Regions from separate parts of the Vibrio sp. 1F263 genome, predicted to be linked through region 1. Evidence: riboswitches for the same ligand, from Rfam matches in the RefSeq annotation. Region 1 holds a riboswitch; each other region holds the start of a gene.
What was found. A riboswitch is a leader RNA that binds a small molecule or an ion and turns the genes downstream of it on or off. The one in region 1 is predicted to bind thiamine pyrophosphate.

Region 1 (5,276 bases):
TCGTCCATCAGCACAACAGGCTTGTCTTGCATTAAGGTTCGAGCCAAAGCAACACGCTGACGCATGCCGCCAGACAACTGATCCGGCATCGCATTCGCGTAATCAGCCAAACCAACCGCAGCTAACAACTCTAGTGCTTGATTGGTTTGCTGTGCTTTATCAAAAGCTGGATTTTGAAAACGATGACTTAGGCAAACATTGTCGATAACCGACAACCATGGCAGTAACAAGTCTTGCTGTGCCATGTATGCGATGCGATCCGTTAAAGGCAATTCATCAGACGTTGCCAATGTGCCCTGCCACTCCACCTTGTCGTCCAGCAAGCCTGCCAGATAACGCAATACCGTGGTTTTTCCGCAGCCACTTCGACCTAGCAATACCGTCCACTTACCTGCGTTTAAGCTAAGCGACAACCCAGATAAGGTCGCGTGCTCACTGTCGTTATAACGTAAGGAAGCATTGCTGAGTTGAACACCAACCGTATTAACGGACATTACCGTGTCCAGCGAAGAAGTGATTTACCGGGCCATGACCTTGACCAACTTGCAACTCATCAGCATGAGCAATCGCGCGAGAAATGTATTGTTTGCCTAGGTCAACAGCTTCTGCCAGCGTGTTGCCCTGAGCCAAGAAAGAAGCAATGGCAGATGAAAGCGTACAGCCCGTGCCGTGGGTGTTTTTAGTCGGGAAACGCTTCGCGCTAATCAATGCAGACGTCGTCGGGAGAATCAGTAAATCGTTACTGTTCTCATCTTTCTCCAGGTGGCCACCTTTCAAGAGAACGGCTTTAGCACCCAGTGCGCGTAAGTCTTCAATCATGCCCTGCATTTCAGCTTCGCTTTCAGGTACTGGCTTGCCTGTTAATGCAGCACCTTCTGGTAAGTTAGGAGTAATGATATCTGCCAGCGGAATCAGCTCTTGTTTCAGCGTGGTGATAGCCGAGTTTTCTAACAGCAGATCACCACTTGTCGCGACCATGACAGGGTCAATCACTAAGTATTTAGGTCGGTACTGCTTAATTTTGTCTGCAACGACTTTGATGATTTGCGAATCAGCCAACATGCCGACTTTTACTGCCACGATATTGAGATCAGTAAAAACCGCATCTAACTGGCTAGCGACATGGTCGAGTGGAATAGGAAAAATGGCTGACACGCCTTGAGTGTTCTGGGAAGTGATCGCGGTAATCACAGAACAAGCAAAACTACCGGTAGCAGACATGGCTTTAATATCCGCTTGGATACCTGCACCGCCGCCACTGTCTGAGCCTGCGATAGTCAATACAATCGGAGTATTCGTGCGAATCGTGTCTTCAGCAGAGTGCTGCTGTGTTGAGGATTTTGGAGTTGAGGCTTTTGGCGTTAAATCTTTTGAAATAGAACTGTGTGTCATTGTCGCTCCTACTATCTTACAAGACGCAGGAGAACGAACACTGATCGAAGGAGAAGTCGCATTAGGCTCATGAAAGTTTTCATGGGTGCAGACGTAGATCGAGTGCTTATAGTTCCCTACGCCAGTGTTAACTGAATCAGGTTCAACGGGTCTCGACTAACGATCTCAGCAAACACCAAATAAGGTATGTGCCCCCCGACTATTGATAGCGATAGTAACAGCACTCTCACAACTGAGATACTCATTTTATTCAATTATACTAATTACGCATGAATAAATTTCAATTAGGCAAAACAAAACAAATACTTATAACGTTCCTTTAGATGGCTTCGACTGTACAAACAAGCACAGCACAATCAGAGACATACCTAACCAGCCTGTAAAAGGAATCAGCTCACCGACAACACAGACGGCAAGCACCGCTGCGACTACTGGTTCAAACAAGGTCAGCAGATTGGCACTGCTCGCGGTCACGTGGCGTAAACCAAAACTGAACGCGATATAGCCCAAGCATTGTGGAATTAACGTCAGATAACTGATGACGAATACGTTGGTCTGTGAGGAAAACAGGTTATCACCAGTAAACCAGAGCGTTGGCAGCAACAGCATCGCACCAAGGCCAAAAATACTGCCCATCGCTGCTTGTGACTTAATCCCTTTATCGATCAGTGCTTTTGTCGCCCAAGAATAAATGGCGTAACACAACCCAGCGACCAGACCTAAGCCAATACCTAACAGCTTGAGATCATCACCGGATTCATTCGCCGATGAAGGTTCTGAAAACACCAACAACCCAATACCTACCACACCAATCGCAAAGCTAGTGAGCCAACGTCGGTCAATATTACTCTTTTTGCTAATCAGACACTCTAGCAATGCGGAAAAGAAAGGTGCGGTAGCAATCGAAACCACGGTACCAATCGCCACGCCTGATAATTTCATTGAAGAATAGAAAGCTAAAGGATAGACCGCCAAAGCCAAAGCGCTCACTGTCAACAGCTTCTTGTTCTGCATAAGTTTGTCGAAAGCGAATAGGATTTTTCGATACGCCAAGCCCGCTTGTATTAGGCCACCGACGCCCATAGAAAAAGCGCCAATTGCTAATGGGCTTAGATCAGGAGCAAAACTTGCGGCGGTGCCTGTCGTGCCCCATAAAATAGAAGCAAACAAGATGGCTAAAGTGCCCGTTTGGAATTCGTTAACGCGATTGATGGCAAGATTCATTTCTATTACCCAATTTTCAGTTCTGAAATAGATAATAGTGAAGATGCCTTAAAATTAGTTTGCAGAACGGACGCTATTGTTGTTTCTAAAGACTCTCTTTCATTGAGCCCAGAAACGCCCTTGGTGACATCCCAGAGTGCAGAGAGAAGCGACGACTGAAAGCAGAAACATCACTATAACCCACGTTTTCAGCAATCAATTGAACCGGTAAATCGGTATGGGTTAACAGGGCTTGAGCTTTCTCCATACGATAGCGAGTGATGTATTTAAGCGCACTGATGCCCAAGCACTCTTTGAAGCGTTTTTTGAATTGAGTGGGACTCAAACAGGCCGTTTCTGCAAGTTGTGAAATAGAGAGAGGTTGGGCGTAATTATCCGCTATCAGCCTTTGTACCGTACGGATTCTTGGGTCGATACTCTTGCTGACTTGTTGTTGCTCTAACAGCAATGAAAACACATCCAAAACTGATGACTCAATGCCACTATCGACCTGATATTCCAACTGCTTCTCAACAAACAATAAGAAGCTCATCAAAGGTGGCGTTATCGTGAAAACCGAGAGCTCATGCTCTAACAAGTGCTGCGGCAACTCCGCCATATCCGCGACAATAAACCGCGCGGCTTCATCCGCCTTAAACGCATGCGCTGTGGTTACCGGAATCACCACACATTCTCCCACGGCCACTTTGCCGACATACCCCACCATTTCAATATTAATACTGCCTTGGATCGGCAATACCAATTGATGATGGTCATCATGAGCATGGGTATTAAATTGCTTGGTGTAAGATCGAATGCTTAAGCTAGATTTCATAATCAACGCCGGAGTAGATCGGTTCAGAACGAGTTAAAACACGAAACTACATGATTTGAACAAATGAGTCACTTCGGGTTGGCATTTGTTAGTACCCTAACCTATTCTAATGGCGATCAAAAAAGCCGCTCAAGCATCAATCACAATGCTCAAACGGCTTTTTATTAGAGTCTAATTAGCGCTGCCAAGAGCCGTTAGCCAAACCGGCTATCGCTCATGAGCTCAATCGCCATATCACACTCGATTATTTTTGAAGTTGCTCTTTAGCCGCTTCAACCTTAGAAAAATCTAGGTCAAGCTCTTCAACTGCTTCTTTGATTAGCGCAGGGTTTTGCATTACCTGACCCATCAGCATTTGAAGTTTGTCTTGAGGTAAACCAAGTTGGCTGATTGTCGCCATTGCTGCAAGAGGGTTCTCTGTCAACGTCTTGAATATCTCGCTGATCTGCTCGTCGCTAATATTGTTCTCTTTCAACATTGCTAAAATCGGGTTCATTTTTTTGCCTTTGAAACACTAAATTAAGTAGGAGCACAGCATACCATCTAGCTGTGCTCGATTGTACTAACAAGTGAAGCTTTGGTTTAACGCGAACCGCACTTTTCCCAAACGCAAATAATGCTTGGGCTTAACGAGATTCCAATGGGTAAGAACGGTAGCTCCACATGCCATAAGTTCTTAGAGCATCACGGTAGATACCTAATAGCTCACCACTGCTCGCTTTCTTAAGATCTTCTAGCGGCTTGTCTGGGTAAGAGACCGTATCGAAGGTAATGCCCTGAGGGCCAGTTTGCCAGCTAGCAATTTCAAACAGAGTTTGACCACGACGAACATGGCTTGCCGAGCTGATAATGGTCGCGTGTTTAATATCATGACGAGCAAGCGCATAGCTACTGAACAAGGCATTGCCTACCGTGCTGGTCGCGTAGTTCTCTTCAATGATGCGGTCTTTGCTTACCCCTTTTGAGATAAGCCAATCCGCCATTAACTTACCTTCTGTCTTATGGTTCTTAGGCACGCCGCCGGTTAACACGATCATCGCGTCTGGGTTCGCTTTCGACATTGCTAATGTCGTTTCAAGACGTTCAATCAAGATCTCATGCATAGAACCATCAGGGTTAAGCGCGTAACCCAAAGTGACGATGGCACCGTGGTCGCTCAACAGTCCCTTATCCGCAGACTCTTTAAGAGGTGTTTCTAACACGCGGTCGACCGTTGCAAAAATACGTTTGATGTCTTCTGCTTTACCTTTGTTCAGGCTTTCCAGCTTCTCCATGTGCTTATTCGATTCACTTTCATTGCCTTCAAATCGCTGCCAAACCGCTAGATACGCATGAAGGTCGACATCGTCTGGCGCAACCGTCAGTGCTTGTTCAAACAACTCAATAGCGCGTTCTGCGTTCTTGTTGTAGATCTGAGCGTTCGCTGCCGAGATCAACAAGTCAGTACGGTAAGGTTCTAGCTGGTACGCTTCTAACAATCGGTTAGTCACAATTTCCATGTTGCTTGGCATTTTAGCCGTGAAGCCCGCGTGTGAAATTCTTGCCGGAGACTTAAACGCCTGCAACGCATCAAGAAGTAATTGGTCGACAACTTGTCGCTTAGTCACCAACTGCGCGTAATCCGCTGAAGCCTGTACTGCGCCATCGTTAGCAGCAAAAGAATAAGGTGTTGCGCCAAAAGCGAGCATGCCACCAAGAGCGAGGGCGATAATGTTCTTTTTCATGGAAAGATCCTGTGTCGTTAAGTGTTCACATCAGATTTGCTCACCAATGTAAGCCGCCAAGATTAAAAAACCGTGAACCAAACCTTACTCTCCAAGGTTAATATTCATTTGTTGCATAAGAT
Region 2 (5,276 bases), on a different contig from region 1:
GAAGCCATTTACACCTGCACCAGTTGTGTAAACAAGCATAGTTGAAGAGCCGTAAATTACGTACCCCGCGGCTACTTGCTTGTGTCCTGGCTGTAGAAAGTCTTCTTGTGTTGGTGGGGTACCAACAGGCGATACTCGACGATAGATAGAGAAGATTGTACCAACAGATACATTGACATCGATGTTTGAAGAACCATCAAGTGGGTCCATCAGAACGACGTATTTTGCGTTTTTGTTGAGCTCTTTATTGAAGGCGACAGCTTCGTCTTCTTCTTCACTTGCAACACCACAAACTTGATCACGAGCTTCTAGAGCCGCTTTAAACTTGTCGTTCGCGTAAAGGTCTAGCTTTTGCTGTTCTTCACCTTGAACGTTGTCTGTACCAACAGCGCCAGTGATGTCGACTAGACCAGCCTTGTTGATCTCACGGTTAACAATTTTTGCAGCAAGTCGAATAGACGACAAAAGGGATGATAGATCACCGCTTGCATGGGGGAAGTCACTCTGTTTCTCAACAATGAACTCACCAAGGGTGCGCATCTCAGACATGTTATTTCCTTAAACTTCTCTCAATATTAGGGGGATTTGAGCACTATAGAATTTGCCTCTTACTCGGGCTTTATTCACCTAGACGCCTACTTAAATTCTAAAGGTTAGATCTTTTTAATGGTAATGAACTAAGCGACGCAGATCTCACTTACTATGTCGACTAAATTTGTTTTGCATTGCTACTCGCTTTTAATCGCCATTTAATGATAATGAGTGCAGTAGTTTGATTTAGACATGGTTCATTTAGCCAAGCGTTTGGAAGCAATTTATGCATATTCATATCTTAGGAATTTGTGGCACCTTCATGGGAGGTGCTGCGGTATTGGCTCGTCAATTAGGTCACAAGGTTACCGGTAGTGACGCGAATGTTTACCCACCAATGAGCACTTTGTTGGAGTCTCAAGGGATTGAAATTATTGAAGGGTTTAACCCAAGCCAGTTAGAACCAAGGCCTGATCTCGTGGTGATTGGTAATGCGATGAGTCGTGGCAACCCGTGTGTTGAGTATGTATTGGATAACAACCTTAGATACACCTCAGGCCCGCAATGGTTGCAAGAGTTCTTGTTGCATGATCGTTGGGTATTAGCGGTATCGGGAACGCATGGCAAGACAACAACATCGAGCATGCTGGCTTGGATTTTAGAAGACTGTGGCTATGCGCCTGGCTTCTTAGTGGGCGGCGTGTTAGGTAACTTTGGTATCTCTGCTCGCCTTGGTGAAAGCATGTTCTTCGTGGTCGAAGCTGACGAATACGACAGTGCTTTTTTTGATAAACGATCTAAGTTCGTTCACTACCACCCAAGAACCTTGGTAATGAATAACCTCGAGTTCGATCATGCTGACATCTTCGATGATCTTGAGGCGATTAAGCGTCAGTTCCACCACTTAGTGCGCACTGTGCCAGGTAATGGCCGAATTTTCTCTCCTAAAGAAGATACGGCGATTCAAGATGTTTTATCTCGCGGATGCTGGAGTGAGACAGAATCGAGTGGTGAACAAGGTGATTGGGATGCCAAGAAGCTGGTCAAAGACGGGTCTCAATTTGGAGTGTACTTCCAAGGCGAATGCGTAGGAACTGTCGACTGGGATTTGGTTGGCGACCATAACGTCAATAATGCTTTGATGGCGATTGCAGCTGCGCGACATGTAGGGGTGACACCTGATTTAGCGTGTGAATCGTTGGCGAAGTTCATCAACACCAAACGTCGTCTAGAGTTTAAAGGCGAAGTGGCAGGCGTTTCTGTCTACGACGATTTTGCTCATCACCCAACGGCAATTGAATTTACGCTGGGCGGTTTACGTAATAAGGTCGACACGAAAAAAATAATTGCCGTTTTAGAGCCTCGTTCTGCCACAATGAAACGTGGAGTGCACAAAGAAACGCTGGCTGATTCGTTGAAGCAAGCGGATTCTACTTACTTATTCCAACCCGATAACATTGATTGGTCAGTACAAGACGTCGCCGATGCGTGTCACCAACCCGCGCACGTGAGTGATAACATGGATGCATTCGTTGCTAAAATTGTCTCTGAGGCACAAGCGGGTGACCAAATCTTGGTAATGAGTAATGGTGGCTTTGGTGGTATTCACCAGAAACTGTTGGATGGATTGGCACTCAAAGGTTAACGCATCCTCGACCTTATAATTTGAAGTAATTGAGAACATGACAAAACACGATAAAGCGATAACTCTGGCTTTCACTGGCGCATCCGGTGCGCCTTATGGCCTGCGTTTACTTGAATGCCTTTTGGCCGCCGATTATCAGGTCTACTTGCTGATATCATCGGCAGCGCGAGTGGTGTTGGCGACCGAGCATGAACTTAAGTTACCTGCTGGGCCAGATGCTGCGAAACAAGCTTTGGTTAAGCATTTAGATTGCGACCCAGAAAAGCTGGTGGTGTGTGGCAAAGATGATTGGTTCTCACCGGTTGCATCTGGTTCAGCAGCACCGAAGCAGATGGTGGTGTGTCCATGCTCTGCAGGAAGCTTGGCATCGATTGCTCATGGCCTATCAGATAACTTAATCGAGCGTGCAGCCGACGTGGTTATGAAAGAGCGAGGACAGTTGTTGTTGGTGGTTCGTGAGACGCCATTTTCTACGTTGCATTTAGAGAATATGCACAAACTCTCGACCATGGGCGTGACGATTATGCCTGCAGCTCCGGGTTTTTATCATCAACCTAAGTCGATTGAAGACCTGGTCGACTTTATGGTGGCACGTATTCTTGATCACCTTGGTATCGAGCAAGGTTTAGTGCCACGTTGGGGTTACGATCAACGTAATTGATCCAAACTTGATGGCTTATTGTTAAAAATCAAATTACAATCCTGAACACTCATCGGGGAGCGAACCATTCAAATAATGAATGCGAGCTGAGATCAAGCAGACACTTGGGACCCGTAAACCTGAACCAGATAATGCTGGCGTAGGAATTGAGTTAGGAACAACCTCTACCGTTCTCCTCCCTCAAACCTGTGCCGCTCAGACCATGGAGAGCGTCCAGTGAAATTAACATTAACAACTCTTGCTGTTACTACAGCCATCTCTTTTTCTGCCTTCGCAGCAGACAACACTTTAACTGTTTACACTTACGACTCTTTTGCTGCGGATTGGGGCCCTCGTCCTGCCGTTGAAAAAGCATTCGAAGAAAAGTGTGGTTGTGATGTGAATTTTGTCGCGTTAGAAGATGGTGTGTCTATTCTAAACCGCTTACGTCTTGAAGGTGGCAACAGCAAAGCTGACATCATTTTAGGCCTAGATAATAATCTCATGGCTGAAGCGAAATCTACAGGCTTATTGGCTGAGCACAGTGTTGATACATCATCTGTGACGCTTCCTAACGGTTGGAACGACAGTACCTTTGTTCCTTATGATTTTGGTTACTTTGCGTTTATCTATAACAAAGAGAAGCTAGCAAACCCGCCAAAGAGCCTGAAAGAACTGGTTGAGCAACGTGACGATCTTAAGGTTATCTATCAAGATCCACGTACATCAACACCAGGCCAAGGCATGATGCTATGGATGAAGTCGGTTTACGGTGATGAAGCAACTGCAGCATGGAAGAAGCTTGCTCAGAAAACGGTGACTGTGACTAAAGGTTGGTCTGAAGCTTACTCTATGTTCCTAGAAGGCGAGTCTGATTTAGTGTTGTCTTACACAACGTCTCCGGCTTATCACATCATTGCAGAAAGTGATTCTAAGTACGCAGCTGCAAGCTTTGAAGAAGGTCATTACACTCAAGTGGAAGTGGCAGCGAAGGTTAAAGGTAGCAAGAACGAAAAGCTTGCCGGTGAGTTTATGGCATTTATCTTAAGTGATGAGTTCCAATCGGCGATGCCTACTGGCAACTGGATGTACCCAGTGACCGATGTTGAGCTACCAAAAGGGTTCGAGCAACTTACGGTTCCTCAGAAAGCGCTAAGCTTCACACCAGAAGAGATCGCCGAGAAGCGTAAGCCTTGGATTCGTGAATGGCAGAATGCGCTTACTTTTTAACTTACGATTTAACTTATTATTTAGGAACATGAGTTTTCTAACGTACTTTTAAAAAACTAGCTTTCTGTATTTAAAGGTTCATTCGTTATGTTTGGAGTGAACCATTTACGGTAAAAAATCAATTTATGATAAAGAAAACACCTAAGGTCGGGGTTTGGGTTGCGATACTCATTACCACCTTCGTGGTTTCAGCAGTTGGGGCATTGCTTAGCAATGCCCCTTCTCTTGATATCAGCCAAGTATGGTCCGATCCTTACTATTGGCATGTAACGAAATTCAGTTTCTATCAAGCGACACTCTCAACGATGCTGAGTGTTGGCTTTGCTATACCTATTGCTCATGCTCTGTGTCGCAGACAATTTTTTGGACGGGCCTTGTTGTTAAGGCTGTTTGCTTCGACCTTGGTTTTGCCCGTATTAGTTGGCGTATTTGGTTTGCTAGCTATTTATGGAAACAGTGGTTGGTTAGCTAAATTTCTGGCGAACTTCGATATTAAACTGCCATTCTCGATTTATGGGTTGAATGGTATTTTGCTGGCGCACGTTTTCTTTAACCTGCCTTATGCTAGCCGTTTACTTTTACAAGCTTTAGATACCGTACCTGCCGAGCAGCATAAGCTGTGTGCTCATTTGGGTATGAGTCATTGGAACAAATTCAGATGGGTTGAATGGCCTCGCTTAAGACAGCAACTGCCACATGTGTGTGGTTTGGTCTTCATGCTGTGTTTTACCAGCTTTGCTACCGTGATGGCACTCGGCGGTGGACCTAAATCAACCACTATCGAACTCGCTATTTATCAGGCGATTAAATTCGACTTTGACCTGCAGGCTGGTGCCTTGCTCGCGATATGGCAAATGCTGCTGTGTGGTATGCTAGCTGTGAGCATTCAACGCCTATCGAAACCTATTTCAGTGACAGCCAGTCAATTGTCGGAAGAGAAATATTTGGTTAAGGATAGCTCGTGGTCAAAAGCTTGGGATAGCTTTTGGATCATCACCGTCTCAATGCTGGTATTGCCGCCATTAGCTATGGTTATCGTCAGTGGCATTAACTCGCAGGCATTAATCGTACTGAGCAGCGAGCCGTTTTGGGCTGCGTTAATGACCTCGGTTAAAGTCGCGTCATTAGCAAGTGTTATCGCGGTTGGTATTGGTATCGCCATACTGCTGACTAGTCGAGCATGGCGCTTACAGAATAAGAATTTTCGAGCCGATAAAATCGAGCTGATTG
Region 3 (5,276 bases), on a different contig from region 1:
ATGATTCCTCGACTCAGTGCTCGTATGGGCACTCCTGGTGAGTGGAGTAGTGTTAATGGAGTTCATGAACCCGTATATCAGTTGAAGCAGTATGCCGCGACTAGACTGCGTATTGCTAATGTCGATAATACGATCACTTATCCTATTGCTATCGAAGGGGCTGAGGCTTGGGTGATTGCCATCGATGGTAACCCTGTGAAAACGCCTTACAAACTGACTCAACATAAAATTGGTCCAGGGATGCGTGTTGATATCGGACTGATCGCTCCTAAAGCTGGTGAGCGAGTTAACGTTCTCCAAATGAAGGGGCGTTTCCCTCTTTCTTTGTGTGAACTTGAAGTCGTAGATTCAGCATTTTCTCAAGAGCGAGTGTTACCATTATTACCATTGAATCCAGTACCTAACCTAGATCTTGCTAATGCTGAAGAGATCGATTTCGTGTTCGAGTGGGAGGGTGCGGTTTCACCTGTATCTGAAGATGGTAAATCGATGCCTAAATTTTGGCTTACTAATAAACGAGCGTGGGAGGGGATGAGCAAAGACAATATCCCTGAGCCGTTGGCGACTTTAGAGCTAGGTAAGACTTACATATTCGATCTTAAGAACGTCACTCAATATCATCACCCGATTCATATTCATGGTCATACATTCACTGTATTGGAACTTGATGGTAAAAAAATTGAAGAACCTTTCCATACCGATACTGTGTTACTTGGAAAGAATGGTCGAGCTAAAGCTGCATTTGTTGCCGACAACCCAGGACGTTGGATGTATCACTGTCATGTTATAGAACACATGAAAACGGGTTTAATGGGATATATCGAAGTTAAGTGACACCTGTAACGTTTAATATTTGCGCATGCATTCTTAGTTTCTACCCTCGCTTTTATCGGCGTTAAAGCTAGAATATAGGGATTATTGTTTGGGAGGATTCATGGGTCAGTTATCTATTTTAGGTTTTATTGCCATTGGTGGCGCATTTGGTGCTTGTTCGCGCTATTTGATTTCAGAGTTATGTGTGGTGATGCTAGGGCGTGGTTTTCCTTATGGTACGCTAACTGTTAACGTGATTGGCTCTTTAATTATGGGCTTACTCATCGCAGCGTTTGAGAATGAGATGGTTGCGACAGAACCATGGAGACAAATTATCGGTCTTGGTTTCCTTGGAGCACTGACTACATTTTCTACATTTTCGATGGATAACGTGCTTCTTATGCAGCAGGGTGCTTTCTTTAAGATGGGACTCAATGTGTTACTCAACGTGGTTCTCAGCATCTCAGCAGCATGGATCGGCTTCCAACTTTTGATAAAGTCTTAAAACTTTCTTACGATTTGTTAACAACTCGGCTTGGTTTATCCAAGCCGTTTTTATATACTCGATCGAACTTGTCGGAGTGCCATATGGCTGAGACCGTTAACTCGGGATCCGTTGAACCTGATCAGGCTAATACCTGCGAAGGGAACAAGAGTAGATATCTAACTAGAATCCCTCTAGAGATCTATCTCCAGATCACAACTGTATTTCTTACCGTGATCCCTCTTGTAGCATCTAATCCGTCAAGCATTTTTATCCCTATAAATAATGGCTAAAAGCCAAGGAAAAATGCTATGTCGAGTCGTAAACAAGCAAGACTGGAAGCGAAGAATTTCATCGATTCTTTATCCGTACAACCTTATCCAAATTCAAAAAAAGCTTATATCCAAGGATCTCGAGAAGATATTCAAGTCCCTGTACGAGAAATATCACTCGCTGATAGCCTTGTCGGTGGTAGCAAAAAAGAGCCTGTATTCGAACCTAATGTACCCATTCAAGTTTACGATACCTCAGGTGTTTATACTGACCCGACACATCAAATAGACCTGTATAGTGGCCTTCCTAAGTTGCGTGAGCAATGGATTGATGAGCGTGGTGATACGGAACTGTTAGACGATGTAAGCTCTGTTTACACTAAAGAACGTTTAGAAGATGAAACTCTAGACGACCTTCGTTACGGCAACCTACCTAGAATTCGTCGCGCGACTGGCGATCAATGTGTTACTCAGCTGCACTATGCTCGTCAGGGGATTATCACTCCTGAGATGGAGTACATTGCTATACGTGAGAACATGGGACGTCAGAAGTTTGCTGATGAGCAGCTTAACCACCAACATCCTGGCCATAACTTTGGCGCAAACCTGCCGAAAGAAATTACTCCTGAGTTCGTGCGTAAAGAGGTTGCTGAAGGTCGAGCTATTATCCCTTCAAACATCAACCACCCAGAATCAGAACCGATGATTATTGGTCGTAACTTCTTAGTGAAGGTGAACGCTAATATCGGTAACTCTTCAGTAAGCTCTTCGATTGAAGAAGAAGTTGAGAAGTTAGTATGGTCAACTCGCTGGGGTGGCGATACCGTAATGGACCTTTCTACCGGCCGTAATATTCACGAGACTCGCGAATGGATCTTACGTAACAGCCCTGTACCAATCGGTACGGTTCCTATGTATCAAGCTCTTGAAAAAGTGAATGGCGTTGCGGAAGACCTTAACTGGGAAGTGATGCGCGATACTTTGATTGAACAAGCAGAGCAGGGTGTTGATTACTTCACTATCCACGCAGGTTTGTTGCTTCGCTACGTTCCGATGACGGCCAAACGAGTGACCGGCATTGTTTCTCGTGGTGGTTCTATTATCGCGAAATGGTGTCTTGCACATCACCAAGAGAGCTTCCTATATACACACTTCCGCGAGATCTGTGAGATCTGTGCGAAGTATGATGTGGCCCTGTCATTAGGTGATGGCTTGCGTCCAGGCTCTATTGCAGATGCCAATGATGAGGCTCAATTCTCGGAGTTACGTACTCTAGGTGAGTTGACTAAAGTCGCTTGGGAATACGACGTTCAGGTGATCATTGAAGGCCCAGGTCATGTGCCAATGCACCTAATCAAAGAGAATATGGATGAGCAGTTAGAACACTGCCATGAAGCGCCTTTCTATACATTAGGTCCACTGACGACAGATATTGCTCCTGGTTACGACCATATTACCTCTGGTATTGGCGCGGCCATGATTGGTTGGTACGGCTGTGCGATGCTCTGTTATGTAACCCCTAAAGAGCATCTCGGCTTACCAAACAAAGAAGATGTGAAGACCGGCCTGATTACTTACAAGCTAGCTGCACACGCTGCTGACCTTGCGAAAGGGCACCCAGGCGCACAAATCCGAGATAATGCATTATCTAAAGCACGTTTTGAATTCCGTTGGGAAGACCAATTTAATCTAGCTTTAGACCCTGAAACAGCACGTTCTTTCCATGATGAAACTCTGCCACAAGAATCCGGTAAGGTTGCTCACTTCTGCTCAATGTGTGGACCTAAATTCTGCTCGATGAAGATCTCTCAGGAAGTCCGAGAGTATGCGAAAGACACCGAACAAGTGGCCGCGGATCAGGCTATCGAGATTAAGATGCTAGATAATCCGCTGGAAGGGATGCGTCAGAAATCACAAGAGTTCCGTGATACTGGCTCTGAACTTTACCACCCTGCAGTAGGTGCAAAAGAAGCTCAATTAGAGGAATAATGACAGTGAAGATACTCATCCCATCTCAAAATATTGAGTTAACGGGAGAGGTGCAGAACTGTCTATTGGTTGCTAAGCGACAAGGCTTGGCAACCGATGCAGTTGAGTTGGGTGTAAGCCCAACTCAATACTTCTCTATCGTTGACACTCAGCAGGCGTTATCTATTGGCTTTGCTCATGATGTTGATTCATTGGCGGAGTGTCAGCTAGCGAAACTGAACCACGTTGTTGATTACAGTAGTTCAGTCGCGCTAACTGACGTTTGTGATGCCTTTATACAAACTCCGAATACCATCTATGTCGGTGTCTCAGATGATTCAACTGTACTGGATATCTGGTCACACCGGGATGCTAATCGTGCTATCAAGAGTGAAACTACAGCTCATCAGGAGTTAGATAATCGCGGCCACTTTGCTTGGTTACTTACTTTGTTGGCTCTGGAATTCCCATTAGAGGACTCATTAGTTTTAGCTCGCGCATCGTCTAATGTTTCACGTGGAACATGGCCAGCACATTACCAAAACTTTCCAATTCCAGTTTTGGAAAATGAGCGACTGGATATTAGTGTTGGTTGGGCGCACCAAGGAACATCACTTTCGTTCCCTGAATTGAGCAAGAGTAGCCTAGGGCTATATCCTGTGGTTGATGATGTTGAGTGGATCGAAAGGTTGCTCAAGCTCGGAATCAACACTGTTCAACTACGTATTAAAAACCCTCAGCAAGTAGACTTAGAACAACAAGTTGCGCGATCAATCGAGCTTGGTCGAGAGCATAACGCTCAGGTTTTTATCAATGATTATTGGCAGCTTGCACTCAAGTATGACGCGTTTGGTGTTCATTTGGGGCAAGAGGATATTGAAGAATCAAACCTCTCACAGTTGAGCCAAGCAGGTATTAAGATCGGTCTCTCGACTCATGGCTATTACGAGTTGCTACGCATTGTTCAAATCAACCCTAGCTATATTGCGCTGGGACACATCTTCCCAACAACAACTAAACAGATGCCATCGAAACCTCAGGGTTTAATTCGTTTATCTCTGTATCAACAGCTGATTGATACTATCCCATACACAGAACAACTCATCGGTTATCCGACGGTTGCTATTGGCGGTATTGATCAATCGACAGCTGAGCAGGTGTGGGAGTGTGGGGTATCGAGCTTGGCGGTGGTACGTGCGATTACATTGGCGGAAGACCCACATAAAGTGATCGAATTTTTCGAAAAACTGATGGCACCTAAATCTCCAACTCTTAAGGAAGAGGTTATGCAGGAGCCTAGCTATGCTGAGTGACTTTGAATTCATTCGTTATCAACGACAAATTGCGTTACCTGAAGTGGGTGAGCAAGGGCAACGCAACCTACTAAATAGTCATGTGTTGATCATCGGTTGTGGTGGCTTAGGTAATGCTGCGGCTCTTTACCTGGCTGCTTCTGGTGTTGGAAAGATCGTGCTGGTCGATGATGATTGTGTCGATTCATCGAACCTGCAACGACAGGTCGCGTTCAGGGAAAATCAGTTAGGTTCGCCTAAGGTTGAAGCGTTGAAGCAACAATTGAGTGAGCTCAATGGTCGCAGCCAAGTAAGAACCATCAATCAACGAATGAGTGAAAGTCAGCTTGAGCTTGAAGTGATGCTAGCTGACTTAGTGTTGGATTGTACTGACAACTTCGAGTCACGCCAGCAGGTTAACCAAGCATGTTTCAGCGCGAAGACCCC

Region 2: it holds a riboswitch for thiamine pyrophosphate, as region 1 does, so the genes downstream of both, thiB (thiamine ABC transporter substrate binding subunit) here and thiD (bifunctional hydroxymethylpyrimidine kinase/phosphomethylpyrimidine kinase) in region 1, are expected to answer to the same signal.
Region 3: it holds a riboswitch for thiamine pyrophosphate, as region 1 does, so the genes downstream of both, thiC (phosphomethylpyrimidine synthase ThiC) here and thiD (bifunctional hydroxymethylpyrimidine kinase/phosphomethylpyrimidine kinase) in region 1, are expected to answer to the same signal.

What each region holds. Positions count from the first base shown of each region.
Region 1 is NZ_JBGONI010000002.1:235,327-240,602, forward strand. It holds gene ACED25_RS02295 (ABC transporter ATP-binding protein) at 1-494, opposite strand, end outside; gene thiD (bifunctional hydroxymethylpyrimidine kinase/phosphomethylpyrimidine kinase) at 484-1,392, opposite strand; TPP riboswitch at 1,489-1,600, opposite strand; gene ACED25_RS02305 (DMT family transporter) at 1,699-2,616, opposite strand; gene ACED25_RS02310 (helix-turn-helix domain-containing protein) at 2,702-3,430, opposite strand; gene ACED25_RS02315 (DUF2999 family protein) at 3,675-3,926, opposite strand; gene ACED25_RS02320 (YdcF family protein) at 4,057-5,154, opposite strand.
Region 2 is NZ_JBGONI010000022.1:31,211-36,486, forward strand. It holds gene fbp (class 1 fructose-bisphosphatase) at 1-549, opposite strand, end outside; gene mpl (UDP-N-acetylmuramate:L-alanyl-gamma-D-glutamyl-meso-diaminopimelate ligase) at 818-2,176, shown strand; gene ACED25_RS14570 (flavin prenyltransferase UbiX) at 2,214-2,837, shown strand; TPP riboswitch at 2,881-3,000, shown strand; gene thiB (thiamine ABC transporter substrate binding subunit) at 3,054-4,046, shown strand; gene thiP (thiamine/thiamine pyrophosphate ABC transporter permease ThiP) at 4,172-5,276, shown strand, end outside.
Region 3 is NZ_JBGONI010000041.1:29,346-34,621, reverse strand. It holds gene ACED25_RS19900 (multicopper oxidase family protein) at 1-834, shown strand, start outside; gene crcB (fluoride efflux transporter CrcB) at 935-1,318, shown strand; TPP riboswitch at 1,381-1,479, shown strand; gene thiC (phosphomethylpyrimidine synthase ThiC) at 1,609-3,558, shown strand; gene ACED25_RS19885 (thiamine phosphate synthase) at 3,558-4,850, shown strand; gene ACED25_RS19880 (ThiF family adenylyltransferase) at 4,840-5,276, shown strand, end outside.